Linked DNA regions of Desulfomonile tiedjei DSM 6799. Each later gene encodes a partner of the first gene's protein in a complex. Links are inferred from orthologs where the notes say so. Each region holds a gene or a part of one and is shown in the gene's direction. Other genes may lie near its edges.

The links.
Region 2: the proteins of DESTI_RS13400 (region 1) and pnp are in contact, whole or in part, in a cryo-EM structure (PDB 9QH0), measured with the Escherichia coli proteins. The link is inferred for Desulfomonile tiedjei DSM 6799 from one-to-one orthologs.

What each region holds. Positions count from the first base shown.
Region 1 is NC_018025.1:3,189,304-3,201,488, reverse strand. Bases 3,024-6,009 are described here. They hold DESTI_RS13400 (Rne/Rng family ribonuclease), read left to right. Parts: upstream 3,024-3,407; coding sequence 3,408-5,612; downstream 5,613-6,009. Other genes in these bases: DESTI_RS13395 (hypothetical protein), read left to right, coding at 5,704-6,009; yihA (ribosome biogenesis GTP-binding protein YihA/YsxC), read left to right, coding at 3,024-3,338. Also shown: DESTI_RS13425 (radical SAM protein), read left to right, coding at 5-979; DESTI_RS13415 (YkgJ family cysteine cluster protein), read right to left, coding at 1,165-1,944; DESTI_RS13410 (RidA family protein), read right to left, coding at 1,983-2,375; more of yihA, read left to right, coding at 2,760-3,023; more of DESTI_RS13395, read left to right, coding at 6,010-6,777; DESTI_RS13390 (NUDIX hydrolase), read left to right, coding at 6,908-7,387; ilvD (dihydroxy-acid dehydratase), read left to right, coding at 7,446-9,122; tRNA adenosine(34) deaminase TadA, read left to right, coding at 9,241-9,750; DESTI_RS13370 (TRM11 family methyltransferase), read left to right, coding at 10,131-11,246; DESTI_RS13365 (DUF262 domain-containing protein), read left to right, coding at 11,248-12,185. UniProt on the Escherichia coli protein: Endoribonuclease that plays a central role in RNA processing and decay. Required for the maturation of 5S and 16S rRNAs and the majority of tRNAs. Also involved in the degradation of most mRNAs.
Region 2 is NC_018025.1:4,722,245-4,734,349, forward strand. What follows is about bases 4,794-7,699. They hold pnp (polyribonucleotide nucleotidyltransferase), read left to right. Parts: upstream 4,794-5,155; coding sequence 5,156-7,243; downstream 7,244-7,699. Other genes in these bases: rpsO (30S ribosomal protein S15), read left to right, coding at 4,809-5,078; DESTI_RS20170 (M16 family metallopeptidase), read left to right, coding at 7,265-7,699. In the rest of the region: DESTI_RS20130 (hypothetical protein), read right to left, coding at 1-153; DESTI_RS29175 (deoxycytidylate deaminase), read right to left, coding at 232-861; DESTI_RS20140 (patatin-like phospholipase family protein), read right to left, coding at 871-1,938; DESTI_RS20145 (hypothetical protein), read left to right, coding at 2,064-2,456; sat (sulfate adenylyltransferase), read left to right, coding at 3,064-4,317; DESTI_RS20155 (DUF6955 family protein), read left to right, coding at 4,330-4,629; more of DESTI_RS20170, read left to right, coding at 7,700-8,545; DESTI_RS20175 (hypothetical protein), read left to right, coding at 8,660-8,926; DESTI_RS20185 (IS701 family transposase), read left to right, coding at 9,935-11,296; DESTI_RS20190 (hypothetical protein), read left to right, coding at 11,274-11,849. UniProt on the Escherichia coli protein: Involved in mRNA degradation. Catalyzes the phosphorolysis of single-stranded polyribonucleotides processively in the 3'- to 5'-direction. Also involved, along with RNase II, in tRNA processing.

The sequences.
Region 1 (12,185 bases):
TCTCATGAATGGTAACAAGAAAAATATACTCCGTCAAAAAGCTGCTTCAGTGGCAAAGGTTCTGCAATTTGCCGGACCTTTTCTGTCCTATCGTCTTTTCGGCAAGACTGTCCCGGTTCTCGCGGGGTACAAAATCACCCACCGGTGCAATCTTCGATGTACTCACTGTCCATACTGGCTCCGGTCCGGACCTGAACCCACTTTTGAAGAAGTCTTGGACACTATGCACCGTCTCAGATCAATGGGGGCGCGAATAATCATCTTTGAAGGTGGAGAACCGCTCCTCTGGCGAGACGGTAATCGAGGAATTAAAGATGTAGTGTGGGCGGCACGTGAATTATTTCCATGCGTCTGCCTAACAACGAACGGGACACTCTCATGGCAGGGGCTCCCATTGGACCGGCTGTGGGTCAGTCTCGACGGGCCACCTTACATTCACGATAGGGTGAGAGGCAAAGGAACGTACTCCCGAGTGATGAGGAATCTGCAGCAAGCTCCAAAATCACGTCCGTATGTCAGCACGACCATCAGTACGGAAAATGCCGATAGTATCCCAAAACTGGTGGGGCTCTTGCTGGGTGTAGTCGACGGCATAACACTTCAGTTTTATTATCCGTACGATGGCCTACCTGACTCGCTGTTCCTGCCCCATGCGGAACGGGCGATGCTATTGGACCAACTCATGATGATGAAACGGCTCGGATATCCCATCATGAATTCGTTCGCAAGTCTTGAAGAACTGAAAAGAGAAACATGGAGTTGCGAAGCAGGATTGCTCGCGAACGCGGAACCGGATGGCACAGTACTTCATGGGTGCTATTTGAAGAATCGCGGCCCTTCGGAATGCTCCATGTGCGGATTTGCAGCTCATAACGAGATGACGCTGGCTTTCAGAGGCAATTTGGAATCCATCATTGCGGGAATGAAAGTTTTTTTTGGCAATTCCTATGCACGGTCCTTTTCCGGGGAAACGGATTAATGTATACTCAAAGGCTTAGGAACGATCCGAAATTGGAGGTGGTAGAGTCCTGGTGGGCTCCGCGGTCTTCAAAACCGTAAGCAGGGCGCTAGTACCGTTCTGGGTGGGTTCGATTCCCATGCACCTCCGCCATTCCCGACATTCTCCCCAAACCATAATTCCCAATAATACCTCGAAAGCTTCTCTTACCCGGTAGCCATCGCTTGTTCACGATAGTACTCTCTCACGCATGAGACCGCCTCTTTGAAAAGTAGGCCTGAAAAGGTCTGGTTCCACAGCGGAGCCAAAGAACGTCCTATATAAGTCCTGTGCCCGGGTAAAACCAGGAACCCTGGGTTGGGGACATTGAAGATCAATCCTTCCCCGGCAGTAACGCGTTGCCCGAGAACGTAGGACTTTCTCATTTCAGCAGTTCCGAAGTGAAGCATGATATCGAGGAGATTGCCGTAGAGCCCTCCCGCATCTATATCCTCAATTATCTGTTGGAAGACACTATTTATACTTACGAGGAGCGGGTCCATAATTGCGATGCCATGGGCCCGGCATTGAGTTCGGGACCACATGGATCTGCATGCAAACGGTCTGCCTTGATACACCGTGCACCTGGATTGTTCCAGCAAAGGGCACGCGGTTTTGTCGTCTGCCTGGAGTGATAGTGGAGGATCCTGTGAATGCATGCACTGATCAGCGAAGGTGTTGACCGTAACCAACGGCCGCATTCGATTCGGGACAATCTTCTCATGAAGCTTATCGAAACGTTCATCTTCGCAGTATTCCAATAGAACAGAGGACTCCAGGGTTGTGGCAAGCACGTTTTGGGTGCAGCAGGTTGCGCATGAATCTCTGCAAGCGGATTCAAATTCGGAGACTATCGAGTTATACGTATCGTAGACCTGCAACAGAAGAGCTTTTTTTAGCCCATAAACGTCAAGCCCCGGAATTTGGTGCTGAACTGCATCGTTCATGGAGACCTCCTGCCAAGATAGAGTTCTGGTGATCGAGTTTAAGCCGCATCTATTTTGAAGGCGGTTGCTTCTATCATAACATTGAGGCCCAGAGGCAATGCAGCCACTCCAACGGTAGTCCGAGCCGGTGGATTCTCGGAGAATACTGCAGCATACGCTTCATTCATGGCTGCAAAATCGTCCATGTTTTTCAGGTACACCACGCAGCGCACCACATGCTGCATCGATGCGCCTGCGGCCTCCAGGATTGCTTTTATGTTGTTGAGCACCTGAGATGTCTCCCCTCGAACACCACCGTCGGGAATACTGCCCGTTCGGGGATCGATGCCTTTTTCTGCGGATACAAAAATCCAGTTGCCCGCGATCACAGCTTGTGAATATGGACCTACCGGAGTACCTGCTGCCGGCGCGCTCACTGTTCTTTTCGTCATAATTCTTGTCCTCATGGCTCATGAATATAATGCGATTCGAGTATGCCGAATCCGGGAATCATCCCTTCCAAATGGGCTTTGTCGCTTCAGAATTCATCGTAATCTGCCCCCACAGAAGGAGAACCGATCTATCGCGAAGCGCTTCAAGGATAAAGATCGTCCAGAAACATGTTAATTGCTTCCGGCAAGTCTTTCTTTTCTAACAGAATGGAGCTAAAATACTGAGAAGAAACTTTCGGTCGAAATCGGTAGCTGGGTCAAAAATTACGAAGAATATATTCAGAATGATTTCTGTTTCGTTTCTCGGAAAACGAGAGCATGTTGGCCGGAGAAGTCGGATTGCAATTGCCGCAGGTTTGATCGAATTGACTGGGCGGCTTTAACATGAAGGTATCTACCGCGGAATTTTTTCGGGCTGCTGAAGAGAAAAAGGATTATCCTCCGGGCGAATATTCGGAATTGGCGTTTGCAGGACGTTCCAATGTGGGGAAGTCCTCAATGATAAATACGCTTCTGGGGAGACGCAATCTTGTTCGTACTTCCAAGACGCCGGGGCATACGCGAAAGCTCAATTTTTATCTTATAAACGGCCGCCTCTATTTCGTAGATTTGCCAGGATATGGATTCGCCAAAGTGCCTCTCGAGGTCAGGGAAAAATGGCGACCCATGGTGGAAACGTACCTCACAGGGCGAAGGCAACTAGCGGGGGTTGTGGTAATCGTGGACGCAAGACGTCCTCCTACCGAATCGGACATGAGCCTTATCGAGTTCTTGCAGGCGTATGACAAACCTCTTATAGTTGCAGCTACTAAGGCGGACAAATTGACCCGTAATCAGATGGCCGAACAGAAGCGAACCATACGATCGGCCATTCAAATGGATGTTCCGATAGTTTTCTTCTCAGCCTTGAACGGACTGGGAAAAAATGAATTGTGGAAAGAGATCAAAAAAATTATAGAGTAGATGCCTCGCGGGAGATGCGAGGCCTAGACCGGAAAAAACGATATTATAAAGAATCAAGAGAAGACTCATATGCTCAAAAAAATGCTCATAAATGCCAGTCAACCTGAGGAATGTCGCGTTGCAGTTGTATGTGACGGACTACTCGAAGAACTGGACGTTCAAGTCAAAACGCGAGAAGCAACTCTCGGTAATATTTACAAGGGAGTGGTCACTCGTGTCGAGCCTTCTCTCCAAGCGGTATTTGTCGATTATGGGTGTGATAGAAACGGTTTCCTGTCAATAAATGACGTTCATCCATCCTACTTCCCGGAATCTTTTGAGGCTAATCGGAGACGTCCGAGAATCCAAGAGGTTTTCAAGAAGGAAGATCATGTTCTCGTACAGGTGAACAAGGAAGAACGGAACACCAAAGGAGCCTGCCTCACTACGAACATCTCATTGGCGGGGCGTTATCTGGTGCTTATGCCGGGAACCAGCCTGTATGGTGTTTCCCGGAAAATCGAGGACGAAAAAGAACGGAAGAAGTTGAAGGAAATTGTTAAGCAACTGAAACTGCCCGACAATATGGGATTCATCATTCGAACGGCAGGCATGGGTCGGACTAAAACCGAATTGGCTCGTGACCTGAACTATTTGATGAAGCTCTGGGAAGTCATCGAAACCCATGTGGCAGAATCGGAGGCACCGACACTTCTGTACAGAGAGCATGATCTGGTGATCAGAACTATACGAGAACATTTCTCCCCGGACATCTCGGAAATTCTCGTGGATGAAAAGGATACGTACAAGCGGGTGAGAGACTTCTTTCATCAGGTGATGCCCAAGTACGAGAATCTCGTGAAGCTGTACCAGGAAAAACGCCCACTCTTTAACAAGTACCAGCTTGAAGAGCAGTTGGAACAGGTCTACCGCAAGAAAATAAAATTAAAATCCGGTGGTTACATCATCATCGAACAAACGGAAGCGATGGTTACTGTTGATGTGAACTCCGGGAGCGCAACGAAAGAAAAAGGCATCGAGGAAACCGCTTTTCGGGTCAATCTGGAAGCTGCTCCAGAAATTGCCCGCCAGTTAAGGCTGCGGGACTTGGGCGGAATCATAGTCATCGATTTCATTGATATGGTGCACAAGAAACATAATCAAGAAGTCGAAAAAGCAGTTAAAGCGGTACTCAAGACGGATCGGGCCAAAACCAAGATTCTCCGGATTTCGGCTCTCGGTTTACTGGAACTCTCTCGACAGCGCCTCAAATCATCTCTCGGGACAGGCGAGTACATGGACTGCCCCTTGTGCGACGGACATGGCAGGATGAAATCGCCTGAAATGGCAGCCCTTTCAGTTTTCAGGAAGATAAAATCGCTGCTGATCAAGTCCACAGTTTCGGAAGTTCGAGCAACAGTTCCTCTGAAAGTGGGTGAGTACCTTTTGAACAAGATGAGGGCTCAGCTCGTAGAGATGGAATCGCAGTACAATGCGCGCGTCCTTGTCACTGTGAAAGAAAACCTCCCGGAAAAAGAGATACTCGTAGAAGCGGTGAAAGAACAGAAAGAAGAAATAGGGGAAGCGCCTTCCTTTGAGCCTGCGCTCACTGCGCAAGCGTCGGAGCTTGCTGTCTTTATCGAAGAAGAGCAAGCTGAAATAATACCTGAGCCGACGGAAGAAGAGAAGCCAGCTACCACAGTGGCCGAGCCGGCCGAAGAGAAACAACCGGCAAAACCGAAGAGAAAAAGAAGAACCAGAAAAAAGACGGTTGCGGCTCAGGAAACACAGATCGAAGAGGCCGAACCTGTGTCCGAACCTGCTGCGGAAGAAGCGGCGTTATCCGCATCGGATAATGGGGAAGAGGCAGACATCACCGTCGATCTGCATGTGGAAAAAGAAGATCTCGATTTCATCGTAAAACCTGAGAAGGAACAGCCGGAAGAAACACCGGAACCAGTAATTGCTGAAGAACCGGTCGAGGTTGTGTCATCAGTCCAGGACTCCGAAGAATCAGTGGAGGTCATGTCGTCGATTTCGAGCCTCGAAGAAACTGTCGAGATCGTAATGTCAGCGCCGAGCGTCGAAGAGTCGCAGCTTGTCGTCGCAGACTTGCAGGACGAAGCTCCTGCGACCGTCGCAGAGGAAAGCGTTTTATCTGAACATATTTCTACGGAACAGGAGTCCGATTCTGATTCCGATGATGGTTCCCAAGCATCGGATTCCGGAAAAAAAGCCAGAAAAGACAGAAAGACTCGCAAATCTCTGTTGCAGAGCTATCTGCCGTTTTCCTGACGCTCAATTTGGGAATGGAAGAAGTAGCTCTTTGAAAGAGCGTAAATTGATCAACTGCTTAGTAGACAGCCCCGGAAAGGAGTAGGCGCTGATGGCCAAAGAAAAGGGTGTAATCCATGTCGTGGGTACAGGGACCATAGGAGAGCCCCTCATAGGTTTGTTGTGTTCGTTTAAGGATCAAGCTGGTTTTTCGGAAGTGACTTTCCACAAGAGATCTCCTTTGCCGAGAGACGTTCCGAAAATTAAAGCTTTAGTGGCTCGAGGAGCCAAGCTCTCTGTTGATGAAGATAAAATTAACGATTTCGAGACGCTCGGGTTAAAACCTGTCATGCTGCATGAAGAAGCTTTGGCCAAAGCCGATGTCGTAGTCGATTGTACTCCGTCTGGGGTCGGCATTTCGAATAAACACGAGTTTTATGAAAAATACCTGGCCACAACAAAGGGATTCATAGCCCAGGGCAGTGAATTCGGTTTCGGAAAAATGTATGCCAGAGGCATCAATGATGATGCTTTAGAAGTGGGAAACGACCGTTTTGTTCAGGTCGTGAGTTGTAATACCCATAACTTATGTGCGCTCATCAATACCGTAGCGTTGACGGATGGAGACGACAATCTCGAAGAAGCGCGATTCCTCTGCATCAGGCGAGCAAACGATATCAGCCAAACAAAGGGCTTCGTTCCGTCTCCGGATGTGGGCAAGCATGGAGACCCCGTGTTCGGCACGCACCACGCTCGAGACGCATATCATCTCTTCAGAACAAAGGGACTGGATCTGAATCTCTGGTCATCGGCATTGAAGCTGAATACTCAGTATATGCACTGCATATATTTCACGCTCAATCTAAAACGGGCGGTCACCAAGGACGAAGTTATTGCGCGTTTCAGAGCCGACGACCGAATCAGCCTGACACAGAAACAGTCCGCATGCGAAGTCTTCTCGTTCGGCCGGGATCATGGATATTTTGGCAGGATTCTCAATCAAACGGTTATCGTGGTACCTTCGCTGGAAGTTCGCAAAGGCCACGAAGTAGTCGGATTCTGTTTCACTCCGCAGGACGGGAACTCACTGTTGAGTTCCTTCAGCGCGGTAACGTGGTTCCTGGATCCGACCAACTATGTCGAGCGCACGCAGTGCCTCAAAACATACTTCTTCTCAGAGGTGTAACAGTCTAGCATTCACTCTTTGCCACAAGACTGGGGGAACCTTTTTTGAGAAGAGTTCCCCGACTTACATCCTGAACTTCGAATCTCACGCCGGGCTATGCCCGGCTTTTTTGTGAAATGGGACTACGCACGTGTCTTCTGTCTCCGAAGAAATATTGATACAAAGGGAATACCCTGCTGCCCCCCTTGTAGGAGTTGGGGCGCTCATCATGGATAACGGGAATATCTTGCTGGCTCGTCGCGGGAATCCCCCGGCAAAGGGTGAGTGGAGTGTCCCCGGCGGATTGGTGCATGTTGGTGAAAGTCTCTTCGATGCGGTCATACGAGAAGCAGTTGAGGAGACTGGACTCATCGTACAACCTCGGTACCTGGTTGAACTGATCGAGCGCATTTTCCGCGACGAAGACGGCCGGGTGCGGTATCATTATGTTATTGCCGATTACGCATGTACAGTTTTGGGCGGCGAGCCTGTAGCAGGATCGGATGCGGACGAAATCGCGTGGAGTAATGAATTGGCGCTGGAAGAATTCCATCTTCCCTCCATTACGAGAGAGGTGGTACAAAAGGCACTGCGCATGGAAGCAGAACGTCTTGGGCGAAAAACCGAATGAAAAGGGTTGTAATTCCGATTCCAGAGGAAAGATTTTAATCAATAGTCCGGAGGACATTTTGAGAAGCGATATCATGAAAACAGGATTGGGAAGAGCTCCTTCCAGAGCCCTTCTCAAAGCTATGGGAATCACGAATGAAGAAATCGAACGGCCGCTTATCGGCATAGCCAATTCGGCAAACGAACTCGTGCCAGGACACGTGCACTTGGACAAAATCGTTGAAGCGGTGAAAGCCGGCATTCGCATGGCGGGGGGGACACCCCTCGAGTTTTCCACAATCGGCGTGTGCGATGGCCTCGCCATGGGGCACGCCGGGATGAAGTACTCACTCGCAAGCCGAGAGCTTATCGCCGATTCGGTCGAAATCATGGCGATGGCGCATCCATTTGACGGCCTGGTACTGGTGCCCAACTGCGACAAGATTGTGCCCGGAATGCTCATGGCAGCCTTGCGGCTCAACATTCCTGCAGTAGTAATCAGTGGCGGCCCCATGATGACAGGCCGGTTCAAAGGCAAGAAAGCTGACCTCATAACCGTTTTCGAAGCGGTAGGCAAGGTCAAGGCTGACGATATGAGCCTGGAAGAATTGGCAGTCCTGGAAGAAAAGTCCTGTCCCGGATGTGGATCGTGTGCGGGAATGTTCACAGCAAATTCCATGAATTGCCTTACCGAAGCTCTTGGGCTGGGATTGCCGGGAAACGGGACGATCCCTGCGGTGGAAGCGGCTCGTATCCGGCTCGCCAAGAAAGCAGGAATGAAGGTTATGGATCTGGTGTCCCGAAACATCACTCCACGTGATATCGCGACGCTGGAAGCATTCAAGAATGCCATTGCAGTCGACATGGCTCTGGGATGTTCCACGAATACCGTCTTGCACGTTCCGGCAATTGCTCGGGAAGCCGGATTACAGGTGGATCTCAATCTCTTCGATGAGATCAGCGCCCGGACGCCGCACATCTGCTCGCTTTCGCCCGCAGGACCGAATCATCTTGAAGATCTCGATGCAGCGGGTGGAGTTCAGGCCGTGCTCAAGCAGTTGGTCGAAGGAGGTCTTGCAAACCCCGAAGTTCTGACCGTGACCGGCGAGAAGCTTGAGAAAAACCTGGAAGATGCAGTTATCACTGATTCTGGCGTGATTCGGCCGCTCATCAACCCTCACAGCCCCTTTGGCGGGATTGCGATTATTCGCGGCAACCTGGCCCCGGATGGAGCAGTGGTGAAACAGTCCGCTGTAGATCCATCGATGCTCAAGAATAAAGGGATTGCCAGAGTGTTTGACTCGGAGGAAACGGCAATCGAAGCAATTCTCGATGGCAGGATCAAACCGGGTAATATCGTCGTCATCAGGTATGAAGGGCCTCGTGGAGGACCCGGCATGCGTGAAATGCTCAATCCTACCAGCGCACTCGCGGGAATGGGGCTGGATCGGCAGGTGGCTCTTATCACGGATGGGCGGTTCAGTGGCGGCACCCGTGGGGCTGCCATCGGGCATGTTTCCCCTGAGGCTGCTCACGGAGGATTGATTGCGTTCGTCAAAGACGGTGACGAGATCGAAATAAACATCCCGGAAAAGAGGATGGATCTCTTGATTTCAGATGAAGAGCTTGCCCGAAGAAAGACGGCATGGAATCCTCCAGAGCCGCGGATCACCAGCGGGTACCTTGCCCGATATGCAGCGCAGGTGACCTCTGCCGCTCAGGGAGCGATCACTATTGACAAGAAAAGCGCCGGATAAACCATTTCGGCAATAATGAGCAAATCCAAGTGGCGAGAGATGCCGCATCCCACCGTACGCCGGTAGCGGGCGGCCTCCGTGCCGCCCCAATTAGTATATAAGAGCAAATTCGTTTAACATGAAGCGGATCGAGGACAAAGAAGAACACTACATGAAACTGGCTCTGGAACTGGCTGCTGTTGCTGCGCAGAACGGCGACAGCCCTGTTGGGGCCGTTATCGTGTCGGATGGGGCTGTCCTCGGCATGGGATTCAACAGCATGGAGCGCCTGGGAGACCCTACAGCCCATGCAGAGATCCTGGCGATCCGTGATGCGGCAAAATCCACGAGCGATTGGAGATTGCCGGGCGCCACCATGTATGTTACATTGGAACCGTGCGTCATGTGTGCGGGAGCCCTGATCCACGCGCGAGTGAAACGGGTTGTATTTGGTGCCCGTGACCTGAGATGGGGCGGGCTGGGAAGCCTGTTTGATTTCTCACACGATCCAAGGATCAATCACGAACTGGAAGTGATATCCGGGATCATGGAGCGGGAATCGGTGGCACTCCTCCAGAGCTTCTTCAGGGAGATCCGGACGGGTGGTTCGCAGGACAGCAACTCGCTTTCCGAATATCCGGCCCGATAGCACATGAAGTACCCCTCAGCGGAGAGATGCCCGAGAGGCCGAAGGGGGCTGACTCGAAATCAGCTGTACCGCTTGCGGTACCGGGGGTTCAAATCCCTCTCTCTCCGCCAATTCTTCCAAATTGACCTGATTATAAAACTCATTCACAGTTGTCTTTCAGTATGAGATTGCTGCTGAATTCGCTTGACCATAATGAGGGCCATAGCTTATTTCATGTCTAGCATGAGGGCCACTGTTTCCGTGCTAAGGCTAGGCTTTCTTTGCTCCAGAGTGATTCTCATCGACGAGCATTCTGTCGAATAAGACTTCTCATGCCGGATTGCATGAAAGGCCTCGAATGCTCATGCCAAATCGTCCGCAGAAAATGACATGGTGGTGCCTTGAGATCGAAGCCTCGGAAAACTCTATCGAAGCCTGATGCTCGAAACGCGATCTGCCCTTACTTTACCATGTTTCCGTTGTCGGTTCCGTCTAAGCAACTCAGAGGAGTGGGGTCGAGTGAATGGGTGTTAGATCCTTTTTGTGGCCGTGGTACGACAAACTATGCGGCGCGTCTCATCGGGATACCTTCAGTGGGTATCGACAGTAGCCCAATTGCGGCAGCGATAGCTGAAGGGAAAATGGTAGACACCTCGCCTGAAGCCATTGAGAATGCTTGTTTGGAAATTCTTGCAAATAATGACGACGTCGACTTGCCCGAAGGTGAGTTTTGGGGATTGTGTTATCATCCGAGTACACTGAAGGCTATAGTTCTGTTGAGAAAAGCCTTATTGCAGGATTGCAGCTCTCCCGAACGCAAAGCGCTTCGCTCACTGTTGCTTGGGATTTTGCATGGGCCGAGGAACAAAGGGGTTCCCAGTTATTTATCTAATCAGATGCCGAGGACATATGCTGCAAAACCGGATTACGCAGTGCGTTTCTGGACCGAAAGACAGCTCTGCCCCGCACCGGTCGAAGTCGCCAATGTCGTGAGTCGGAAAGCGCAATATTATTTTGCATCCACGCCACCAAAGGTCCCTTTCAGGATAATATGTGCTGACAGCAGAGTCCTCGATTTTTCCAAACTGGGGGCCAGATTTTCCCGAATCGTAACCTCTCCTCCCTATTTTGGAATGCGCACCTATGTTCCAGACCAGTGGCTCCGATGGTGGTTCCTTGGAGGCCCGGAGACAGTCGTCTATCGGCATCCTGACCAGATAGCGCATTCGTCAGCTTATGAATTTGCAGAACAACTAGCTTGTATCTGGAGAAATGTAGCCGGTGCTTGTTTACCGGGAGCGAAATTCATGATTCGGTTCGGAGGCATCCACGACAGGAAGGCTAATCCAAAGGAAATAATGCTTTCATCATTACGCGAGGCGAAGTGTCAACTCCGTCTGCTCACGGTGCGTTCAGCCGGGCTGTCGTCCGTTGGAAAGCGACAAGCCGAACAATTCAAGAGGACTTTGCAGACGCCCATTGAGGAGTTTGACTTCCATGTGCGAGTGGAGGGATAGAGTGGAAAATGATACCACACTGAAGGGATTTAATAGGCGCAAAATCGAGCTTTTGCCGGGAGAGAGGATCACATTTGAGGACACAGGATCCAAACATCAGGCGACGGACGAAGAGCTTAACAAACGATATGTAAAAGGAGACATACGCATTGTCACAGAGACAGCGCGGTACTCTTTGGCTGGAATATTGTCAATGCTTCGGGAGACTGTAAGAACGGACAAAAAAAATGAACCTGAGCTGCGCTACATGCTTGATCCCGAGTACCAAAGGCGCCACAGATGGAGTGTCGAACGTAAATCAAGACTCATTGAATCATTCCTGATGAATGTTCCTGTTCCTCCTGTTTTCTTATATGAAAGGGATCTCGCCCGCTATGAAGTCATGGATGGCCGTCAGCGCCTGACCGCTCTCAGCGAATTCTATGACGACAAATTTGAATTGAAAGGACTTCAGTACTGGACCGAACTCCATGGAAGAACTTATTCGACGCTGCCGAGCAAGGTGCGAGACGGAATTGATCGGAGGTATATTTCTTCAATTATTCTTCTGACAGAAACCGCTTCAAATGAAGAACAGGCTGCGCAATTGAAAAAGATGGTGTTCGAGCGGCTCAATTCGGGGGGAGTTGCCCTGAGTAACCAGGAAACGCGAAACGCGGTCTATGACGGACCGCTGAATCAGCTTTGCTTGGAACTCTCCAAGAACCAAGAATTTCGGTCGATGTGGCGAATTCCGAATAAACCACTGCCCGAATCAGAGGATGACGATGAATTCGAAGATAAAACATCCAATATGGGGCGAAGTATGTACGAGAAAATGGAAGATGTCGAGCTCGTTCTTCGTTTTTTTGCTTATCGTCAGATTCATTCCTTTCCGGGTGGGCTGAACAGAATATCTGCATTACTTGACCGTTTTCTGATCGAAGGAAACAGGTTTGG
Region 2 (12,105 bases), 1.5 Mb from region 1 along the record:
CTGAGGCGGTGAGAGTTGTTCCACCGCGATGGTCTCCAGAGAAATGAAAGCTTTTTCATAAATCTTAACCTCGGGAGCTTTGAGCATCGTGACCTGTCGCAGTCGCTCCACCAGGTCTGCAGCCGAGAATTTTTCCACACCCAGAATTTTCATACACACCTCTTCTTGGGAGTTTTCATTTTAATCAAGGTAGGGCAGGGAGATTACATGAATTCCGTTCCCGTTGAAAAATCATCCTTGAGCCTTGCCTTCCGGCTCGAGCATGCGAATCAGTTCTTCCACATTCATGTCGGAGGAATCATCGGGAGATGTCGCGACCATTCTCCGGGCGGAAGTCTTTGTCCCGGAGAGCACGTTAATGACCATATCCAGGGCTTCGCGACCGACTTCGATTTTCTGGAACGTATGGATGCCTTCGTGGTTTTGCATGATGCTCCGCCAGTACATATCGAAATCTTTATTCTTGGAGTCGTAATACTCTTCGAAGTAAATATCCTTGATGCCCGCCTGAATAAGCTGTTTGAAGCACCAGTTGCACGGTTCCAGCGTGCAGTAGAGACTCGAGCCGTCCAGCGGAATGCCGAACCGTGCAGCCTGATCGATCGCGTTTACTTCCGCATGGCTCGATATGCAATAATTGTATTTGTCTGCATCGTGGGCTCCGATTGCGCGGCGTAAACAAAAATCAGGCCCCTTGTCCGTGCAATGAGGTGCGCCGTGAACTGCGCCATTGTATCCGGTCGCCAGAATACGGTTGTTGCGGACAATGATTGCTCCGATTTTGCGAGAATTGCATGTGGACCGGACGCTCACAAGTTTTGCGAGCATCATGAAGTATTCTTGCCATGACGGTCTATTCATATTCTATCCTTATAGAGGCCGAACGAGGTGGCGAATGTTACCGGACGTTACCGCTTCACCGAATTCCTGCCCGAGTATTTCGCTCAATTCCGACACTTTGTCCCAGCGCCTGATTCTCTCCTTGGGATCGTTCACAAATATGCGGAAATCCTCACGGTCCGGTAATCGGCCATCGGGAAGCCGCTTGAGAAAATCCGGACCGGGAAAAACCTGCAGGACCCGATCGAGAATTCCGGATTGCGGCACGCGCCAGGTGAGCAATTTGTCGAACCATCCGGGCACTATCCGTTCCTGGTAGTGAAAGAACAGCGTTATCGAGCCGTCACGGGGACAATAATCCTGATTGAGCTGATAATCCGTGATGCCTCCATCACGGTAAATTCCCGGAGGTGCACCCGCGATGTCGGTAACTCCTTTTACTATATACGGGAGCGATCCGGTGGCAAGCGCGGCTTTCCGGACATTTTCTTCATTCATCCGAATCGCCCGGCCTTTGAATGCGTGCACGAAATCCGGGAGTTCCGGACCCGACACAAAGACAACGCGCTCAAAAAACAAGCGCATATTTTTCGGTGTAAAAGCATTCGCGAGCGCTGCAACAAGAATTGCGCCGCCCTGCAGTCTCTTGTTTTCCGATGCGGTCAATCCCAGTGCTCGTACGGCATGGACCGCAAGATCATAATGGGGATGATTGAGAATGTGGTCAACATTGTCATCGGAAAGGAAGGACTCAACGTTCCGGGCGAGGGCCTCGGAAACTGTAACCGGTGTGTCTTCCGCAGTAAAAATATTGCGGGAGTAAGCGATCCTCAGATTCTCGTAAGCAAGCAGTGGGTCTTTGCAGGCCATGGCCAGACATCTCCATGCCCCTGCGGACGACCCGGCCAGGAGCACCCGACCGTTTCCATGGCACAGAAAATCGGTCTTCATGAGCATTGTATCGAACCCGACCGATACAAACCATTTCGGTCCCCCCGCCGGGCCGGTGAAGACGCTGATCAGTCTGGAATCCAGCCCCTCATCCCTCAGTCGGGTCAGAATTTCCGAACCGGCTTTGAATTCGATGTACTTTTTCATAGCTGTCAACAATACAGTACCCTTCCAGGCGAGTTCAATAATCCGGAGTTGCTTTTTCTCGTTTGATTTTTCACCTGTATCGGGTAAATATTTGTGCATCTCGAGTTGAAAGAAAAGAGTCGCACGTGGTGGACAAACCTGACAAGCCGCTGATCCCGAGCAGGGTTCTCCTTCTGGGTGAGCAATCCATACCCCAGGAATTGTTGGACACACTGGAGGATGCGCACCTGCAAATATTCATGCGAGAGCCGGATCCTGCGTTATGGCCTCGGGAAATGGAGGCGCTTGTACAATATATTGCGCCCAGAGATCGAATCGCTTTTGATTTATCGAAAATCATGCCTTTACACGACTCGACAATAGTAAAGCCTCTGCAGAATTGGGCTCAATCGGTGTTGAACGATCTCTCGGAACGCAATGCCTCGCATACTGACCATTCTGAGTCCGTATTGGAGGAAATGCTGAAGTATTTGGAAGGCGTGCTCGTGCAAGGTCTCAATCGTTCAAGGAAAATCTAGATAAGCGCAGCGATCTTCTTTTTTGGACTGAGCTAACGCAAATTGTTAGACCTTTTTATGAATTTGGCATATAAATGAATCGGTATAGATGAGCTCAATGCTACTTCTTATTAACTATCGCGATCGCCGGTGACAAACGAACGGAGAGTCGGTCGACTTCTGACACGAGCGGAGTAGTGTCTTTGCAATTGCAGACGGGGACTAATGGGCTTTCAGGAATAACCGGAGGCTCCCCCGGGTTGGTTTTTATTCTTGACAAGTTATAGGAATTTCATCACTATAGAAGCCTTTTCAAGGGTTGCATTTGTGCCGTACAGACGGGTAACCTCAAACCAAAAACGTAAGGAACACAGCGGCTTAATGATAAGCGGGATCCTTTCGAGGAAACATGCGGAGGAACCGCGTCGTGGGGTGGTGCTGCTGCCTGAAATAGTTGTTAGGTGCCGTAAACAACCCCGAAAAAACACGCGTTCATACCGGAAGCGGACGCATGTTGCTGGTTTGGTTTATTTGTCGTAGCCGCAAGCCCTTCCAGGCTCACGCGGCTAGTGTCTCTCGAAGAAATAGATGAAGTCAGTAGGACTTTAGGGAAAGGAGAAGAAAACACATGGCCGAAATAGGACACGGTGGAAAAGAAATCGTCGAGCGGATTATGGAGCCTAAAGAGGCTGCAAGCAAGATCCAGGGTCTTGCTCAAATTCCCATCCGTAGCCAGCTCGCCAATGAGGTCATCGGAATTACTTACGGTTTTTTTAGCCCCCTGGAAGGTTTCATGGGCAAAGCCGATGTGGACAGCGTAGTTAAGAACATGCGACTGGCCAACGGTGCAGTATGGAGCATTCCGATTCTGTTCGACCTGAGTGCCGAAGAAGTCGAGAAATATGGTGTGGCAGCAGGGAAATCAGTGCTCCTGACCTTCGGCGGCAATCCGATGGCGATTTTCGAAGTCGAAGAAGTGTTCGATTACGACAAGAAAGCAATGTGCCAGAGTGTTTACGGAACTGACGAAGCAAAACACCCTGGTTGCGCACGTACATATGAGTACAAGGACAAGTTTGTCGGCGGCAAGCTGACTCTGGTGAACAGACCGAAAATTAATGCGCCCTATGATCCTTATTTCATTCCGCCTCTGGAAATGCGGAAGAGATTCAAGGAAAAAGGCTGGGAAAGAGTTGTCGCCCACCAAACCAGAAACGTGCCCCACACCGGCCATGAATGGCTCATGAAAGGCGCATGGTTCCAGGCCTATGCTGAACTTCCCATCGAAAAGCCTCTCGTAGGCGTGCTTGTCAATGCCATTATCGGTGCCAAGCGAAAAGGCGACTATATTGACGAAGCAATTATTCTCACCCAGGACGAGCTGAGGAAGTCAGGTTATTTTGGTGACCACAACCATCTGACCTCTCTCACCTTCTGGGATATGCGCTATGCAGGCCCCAAGGAAGCCATTTTCCATGCGGCACTCAGGACCAACCTGGGCCTGAGCCACCATATGTACGGCAGGGATCATGCCGGCGTTGGTACCTACTACGGCGCTTACGATGCTCACCACCTGCTCGCAACCGTTCAAAAAGAACTGAGCATCGTTCCGGTCTATTCTATGAACTGGCTGTATTGCCCTCATTGCGGTGAAATTACCTCTGAGGGGCTTTGTGACCACAAGAAAGAATGGCAGAAGTTCAGTGGAACGGTTATCCGCAGCATCGTGCAGGATGGCGTGAAGCCTCCCCGCCTGATTTTCCGCCCCGAAGTCTTCGATCTGGTCATGGAATGCGCCGACAAGTACGGTTTTGGGTCACCTTTCGTAACTGACGAATATCTCGAGAAGAGAATTCCTGTTTTTGAGATCCCGCCTATGTAAGGAGGTAATATCATGGCAGAAGAAAAATATCCGATCAATATTTGGATTAATGAAGATCGCTACTCAAAATTGCAGAAAGCCGGACTTGCGGATATGTGCGAGGAAATGCTGGCCGGCCTCAAAGTTCTGCGCGTATACGCAAACGACACTGAAAAGGACAAGATCCTGAAAGTGTTTCCGACTGCTAAGTTTGATAGCGCAACCACCAAGAGCATCGAGTTGCTGCCCAAAGATGTGAAAGATAAAATTTTCGACAAGATCGTTGAAAAAGAGTCGGTCAACATCATGGGTGATTTCTTGGCTGCGTATTAATTTCCACCTTCGTGAAACCGAAAAAGAGGGCTTCAGAGCCCTCTTTTTTTTGCATACTGAGTCCGTACCGGACAAAAGTAACAAATACGCTTCACATAGCTTTACATCGAAAACGCCGTGTGATAGTAATAACAGATTATGCAGAAGATATCTCAGTGCCCTTCAGGAGGAAGAGGAGAGTGGCATTTCTCACTGAAACAAAGAAAAATATCATAGAAAAACATCGGCTCCATGAGAGCGATACGGGTTCTCCGGAAGTTCAGATAGCCCTGCTGAGTGAGAGAATCAGTTACCTCACGGAACATTTTAAGATTCACAAGAAAGATTTTCACTCCCGCAGAGGCCTTCTGAAATTGGTGGGACAGCGGCGGCGGCTTTTGGATTACTTGAAAGCCAAAAGCGTCGATCGTTATAAGACCATAATCGGCGAACTCGGGATCAGAAAATAACGCTCATGTGGGTCGGTTGAAACCCTGTAAGCAGGCGTTGTTTACAAAGATATAGTAAATCAAGGATCGTCAATAATATGGTCTATAGGACAAGCTGTAACGTATCAGGAAAAGAAATTGTTTTCGAAACCGGGCGTCTCGCCAAGCAATCCTCCGGTGCAGTTCTTGCCAGCACGGGGGAGACTATGGTGCTGGTTACTGCGGTCGCAGAAAAAAAAGGCCGTGAAGGAATCGATTTTTTTCCCCTCACTGTGGATTACCTGGAAATGACCTATGCCGCGGGTAAGATCCCCGGAGGCTATTTCAAACGGGAAGGCCGCCCTACCGAGAAGGAAATCCTCACTGCAAGATTCATCGATCGCCCCATTCGCCCTCTTTTCCCCAAAGGATTCACCGCGGAAACGCAGATTATTGCCACCGTGCTCTCGTCGGACGGAGAGAACGATCCGGATATGCTGGGCATTAACGGAGCTTCGGCAGCTCTGCATCTCTCCGACATCCCCTTTGCCGGACCCATCGGTGCAGTTCGCGTCGGACGGGTTGAAGGCAATGTCATAATCAACCCTACCAGCCTGGAAGACTCCTATTCGGATCTCAGTCTTATCGTGGTGGGATCTCGTCTGGGAATCGTGATGGTCGAAGGCGGGTCCGACAAATTGCCTGAAGAGGTGATCCTCGAGGCTATTTTTAAAGCTTACGATGAAATCCTCAAGATCGTCGAAGCCCAGGAGAAGCTCAGGGAGCTCGCCGGTAAGCCGAAACGTGAAATCGTTGCCCCTACGGAAGACAGTGAGCTGATTGAGAAAATAATCGCCACCTGGGGAGAGAGGATCGGTCAGGCTGTTACCATACGCGAGAAACTACCGAGACGCGATGCTCTCAATCAAATTTATGATGAAATCCTGTCATCCGTAGAAGATGCCGAGCACAGACGTCTGGAGATTCTCGGGTACCTGGAGAAGCTTGAAGGCAGGTACATACGTAACCTGATTATCGAGAAAGGCGTCCGCGTAGACGGTCGAGGCTTCAAAGAGATTCGTCCCATCACAACTGAGGTGGGAACGCTTCCCCGAACTCACGGAAGTGCTTTGTTCACCAGAGGTGAGACTCAGGCTTTGGTCATCGTGACTCTGGGTACTTCTTCGGACGAGCAGAAAGTGGAAGCTCTTGAAGGAGCAAGTTACAAGTCTTTCATGCTTCATTATAAATTCCCGCCCTTTAGCGTGGGGGAAGTGAAGTTTCTCAGGGGGCCGTCTCGCAGAGAAGTCGGCCATGGAGCGCTTGCGGATCGCGCAATTCAGTACCTGCTGCCGAACGACGAAGATTTTCCCTATACAATCAGGGTCGTATCCGAGATTCTCGAATCCAACGGATCCAGTTCCATGGCGACGGTATGCGGTGCCTCCCTGTCGCTTATGGACGCGGGAGTTCCTCTCCTGGAACCTGTGGCAGGCATAGCCATGGGACTTCTTCAGGAGAACGACCGAATCATCATCCTCTCTGATATCATCGGTGATGAAGACCATCACGGGGATATGGATTTCAAGGTGGCAGGGACAACGACAGGCGTAACTGCCCTCCAGATGGATATCAAGATTCAAGGGATTACCCGTGAAATCTTGACCGAGGCTCTGTACCAGGCCAAAGAAGGTAGACTGCATATTTTAGGCGAAATGGCCAAGACGCTCGATAAACCAAGAGCCGAGATATCCAGACATGCTCCGAGAATTTTCATCATGTTCGTTAATCCGGATAAGATTCGGGATATTATCGGACCTGGTGGAAAGATCATCCGGGCAATTCAGGAAGAGACCGGAACCAAGATAGAAGTGGACGATACCGGAAAAGTGGTGATTGCCTCGGCAGATTCCGATGGCGCTCTTCAGGCGAAACTCGCCATACAGAAAATTACCCAGGAAGCGGAAATGGGGAAAATCTATATGGGGACGGTCCGGAAAGTCACCGACTTCGGAGCATTCGTCGAGATTTTTCCCGGAACGGACGGTCTGGTGCACATTTCCCAATTGGCTCCGGAACGTGTGCGTAAAGTGACAGACGTCGTCAAAGAAGGGGACTCTTTCCCGGTAAAAGTAATAGGAATCGATCCAAACGGAAAAATTAAACTCTCAAGAAAAGACGCCATCGGCGAAACTCCCGATTTTTAGGGGCAGGATATAACCTCTCAGTTGAAATCCAAACACAACGAATTCGCATATAAAAAGACAACTCTGGATAACGGTGTCCGTGTCATCACGGAGACCGTTCCGTACGTTCAGTCAGTGTCCATGGGGATCTGGGTTCATTCGGGTTCTCGCTTTGAGTATCCCGAAGTGAACGGCATTTGTCATTTCATAGAGCACATGCTCTTTAAAGGAACCCAGAGACGCACAGCTTTTACCATTGCAAAGGAAATCGATTCCGTGGGGGGCGTGCTCAATGCTTTCACCAGTAAAGAGATGACGTCGTTCTACTGTCGCGTGCTCAACGAAAATACCGAACTATCTGTCGACCTACTCAGCGATATATTTCTGAATGCTTCATTTCCTGCCGATGAAATCGAGCGCGAAAAACACGTGGTCTGTCAGGAGATTCATCAACTGGAAGACAGCCCTGAGGACCTGGTCCACGAGATTCTCGGCATACGATTCTGGAGAGACGATCCTATCGGACAACCTATTCTTGGGACTGTACCGAACGTCATGCGATTGGATCGAGATACCCTGGTAGGATTCAAGAACGCGTATTACACCCCCGACGAAACACTCGTATGTGCCGCAGGAGATCTGGAACATGAATGCTTTGTCGAGCTGGTAAATTCCCATTTGCAGCAATTTGCACCGCTGAAGACGGCTGTATCGAAAACAGAGGCAAAGATCGACGCGTCTGCCTATGTGGAGGAACGCGATTTAGAGCAAGTGCACGTATGCGTGGCGATGAAGGCTCCCAGTGCTGTCGATAAGCGTCGACATGCAGGATACATCCTGAATACCATTCTCGGCGGAAGCATGAGTTCAAGGCTTTTCCAGGAAGTGAGGGAAAAACGCGGATTGGCCTATTCCGTGTATTCTTTCCTCTCTGCTTTTTCGGATACGGGGATTTTCGGAATTTACGCGGGCTGCGATCCGGACGATCTGGAAGAGCTTCTCAACGTCATGGGAAAGGAAACCTTGGATTTATGTCGGAATTTGACGGAAGACGAAGTCGCCACAGCTAAGAGTCAGATCAAAGGTAACCTCATATTGGCTATGGAGTCTACTGATTCCAGGATGAACAGGCTGGCCAAGAGCGAGTATCATTTTGGCAGGCATGTTCCGGTCGACGAGATTATCGAGAATCTACAGGATGTGTCCTTCGCTGAACTGCAGGATACGGCTGAATGGATGATTGAAGACTGCCGTTTTACACTTGTTGCTCTCGGACCGGTTGATAAGAATGCTGACTTGTTCGGATATTTCACCGCAAAATAACCCCGCTGTTCACAATTTTCGTATTTGTAGCAAGTGACATAATTAAAGAAGCTGAATCCCCTCGCTCCTCCGTGCATCTAATGAACAACATGATGTGAACGAGAGGAGAAGGACATGGATTACAATCTCCTGTTGATTGTGAGTATCCTCATTCTTGGCATTGGCGGTTTCACTTTTCTAGCTCTCACCATACTTGCAAACTGGAGGATGAAGTCGCGTGATACTGCGGAATCCGATGCTCGTTATAGTAGACTGAGTCGGGATTTCGAGAATTGTTATGAAAACTGCATGCGTGAGGAGAAATGGGACCGGGACAAAGAAGAGGAATGCGATTCGCGATGCAGGTTGCGTTTGGCAGGATCGTATTCTCTCCCTGATTGATGTGCAGCACAGTGAGAGATTGAGAAACTTCATATGGACTATTTTTGAGCCGGCGGAGAGTTCATTTCTGCGGGCCTTTATATTGTTTTAGCCGAACCTTAATGTGGCTGGGTCTAATCAGCCCCCAACCTTGGCTGATTTGAGTCTTTTTTGCCCAGAACACCAGAAGAAGCCATTCTCTGGCTACAACATTCCTCCGAGAAATCAGATGAGAAATAGACGAGAGAATTGTGGCATTTTTCTTGCTCTTTTTCTTGAAGTCAAATTGAACATTCCATGTTAGGAAGTACTACCATAAGAATATTCCTTTGGAAGAAGAAATCACTAATTCCAAAGCGAGAGCGTGTGGCGTAGTCTCATACATTTTTTGGTGCATCTTTTATTTCCATTATGAGAAGCTGTTGGTTTTTGTATGTGGCGCGATTCTGTCTGAATCACTGAAGAAATGGTTTGTCATTTTATCATTTCTCTGTATTGAAGACGGCGTTTGTTTTTTTGCAGCAAAACCATTAGCGGGTTGCCCATGAAAATTGTACCGTGATTTACTTTAACAGTTTCAGCCAATTGTTTGTTCGCGTTATGGCATTCTTGTACAGTTTTTTTTTGACCCAAAATGGAATCCAGGATGGTCAACAAATGAAACGCAAGACTTGCATCGCATTTATTGCTTTTTACTGGAATCAACTAAATCGCCGGATCTCACAAAGTTTTCGTAAGAACAATCAAACTAAACCTAACACTTGGTTGTCTTTCCGGCTTGCTTCATCTTTATTCCTATTGTTCTTGGGTGTCAGTTTCATCATTCCTGCACTTGTCATAGGTCAGTGCTCATGTATCCGCCGCATTGTCTGTGGCCAGGATGTGAATACTACCAGACTCTGGAACATGTACCTATAGTTTCGCCCTTTTTGTATTCTGGACGGTTAGATGGTGAGATAATCCTTGAAAAAATAAGGCGTTCCGCACATACCCGGTTTTGTGAAAGATTCTGGGAAGGAGGAACGCCAGTTGAAGAGATCTATACCAGATCCGTTCGGGATTGACGAGATTCATTTCAGAGCGTGTTTCAGCGCACCGAGTTTCCGTATCTTCGTTGCGCTGGTGGTCGGTTGGGTGCTCACTATGGGCAAGCACACTATCAGCCAGGTGATTCTGACCATGAGACTCCATGAATCCAAGCACTTCGCCAGCATCTACCGATTCCTCGGCAAGGGACGATGGGAGACTGACTTTGTCTCCTATTTCGTCTTCAGAATGTTGGTAGAAACGCTGATTGCAGAAGGGATCGAGATCCTTGTGGTGATTGACGACACCTTGAACAAGCACACTGGCAAGAAGATCTGTGGCGCGGGCTGGCAGCATGATGGTTCACTCCCAAAGCATACTAAGCAAAAGGGGTATGGAGTGTGCTTTGTCATCATAGGACTGGCGATTCGCCTTCCCGGCATCAGCGATCGCATGTTTTGTCTGCCATACGCTGCCCGCCTTTGGTGGCCGCCAAAGGCCAAGTTTAATCCCAAGAGCCTGCCCTACAAGACAAAACCCGAACTTGGATTGGATCTTATAAATCTGACTCATTCATGGCTCCAAGAGGGAGAAAGACTGAGAATTGTGTTCGACCTGGGATACTGCTGCGATACCATCCTCAAAGCACGACCCAAGAATGTGCACATTACAGGGAGGCTGAGAAAGGATGCAGCTTTGTTCGCTGTGCTGGAACCTGCTCCATTTACAGTGATGGGCAGACCTCGCAAGAGAGGCGCTCGACTGCCCTCCCTGGAAACGATGTTCCAGGACCCCAATCTGGGGTGGAATGAGATTAGGGTCTTCTGCTATGGAAAACAAACTAAGCTCCTGATACATCAGTTCACGGCGCTATGGTATCATAGCGCAGGGCAACAGCCTCTTTCGATCGTGTTGTGCCATGACCCGGCCGGCCACCATGCCAATATGGTGTTTTTCGATACGGACCCTCAGGCTGCACCACAGCAGATTATCGAGCGCTACGCTGCACGCTTTAGCATTGAGATGACCAATCGAGAGACCAAGAACCTCCTGGGTGCGGCTGAACCTCAGTGTCGGAAAGAGACCTCGGTAACCCGTGCCCCTATGTTTGCTTACTGGGCCTACTGCTTTGTAGTGCTTTGGTTCGTTGGGCAATTCGTCACTGCAAAGAACCTCGTTGCCGACCCGGCTCCCTGGTACTGCCGGAAAAAGTCGTTCACCTTTTCAGACATGCTGGCAGCAGCTCGAAGGAGTCATTTCTCGCTGAGAATTTATTCGAAAGCCAGCCGAATCAATAAGTTCGAAAAACTCAACGGCCCGCGCTCCACGCGCGGACTCGACCATGCAAGAATCGCGAAACTATAGGTACTGTGATGAAGCTTATCAGGCTGCGTCTGCGCAAGAAATCAATCCCAAGCAGACCGGCTGCCGTTTTGAAGTGACTTGCCGGCCGAGTGTAGGGGCAAATTTGCTCAAAAACTCCGATTTTACAAAGGGTGCAGACGAATGGGTGCTGTCATCGAATGATTATTTTGTTTCGGGCCCGTCTGGTAGCCGGTCGGTACTGCATCTTACAAAGAACGGGAATCTATCTCAGATTGTGGACCTGTCGAACAAATTTCTGCCTGCCGGGACCGAGGTAACACTGCTCGTAGACCTCCGCAACCAGGTTAACCCCGAGGATCTGCATACTCTATGTATCTCGGAATTGGGAAGCGCCGATTCGAAGGACTTCAATTTGCTGGCCGGTCGCGAATGCAGAACGGTCAAAACGACCTGTATCTGGGCCGCATTCAGCATTTCGTATAAGAAGAAGTTGAATCAGTCACTGCTTAAGGTAGAAGTATGTTGTGTATCCGAGTCATCCGGGCTGTGCGTGACCAATGTATCTCTCATAGTGGATAAAATTGAATCTTGATGCTGATTCGCTTTTCTTCTCATAATCCGGGATGCTGGAGGTATCCTTCACTATCTTATGTGCATAACTGCGAAATGGTATCATACTCTCTCAATACTGGTATCGGATTACTTTAAGACCTTAGAAACACTATAAACAAAAGGTGAGATTATTGTGGATCGAGCCCCTGATGGGGCTCGGATCTTACAAGGTGTTTGAAGAAAGATGTTCTTGCAGGATGTTCTGGATATATTCCGGGTTGGATGTATGCAATTTG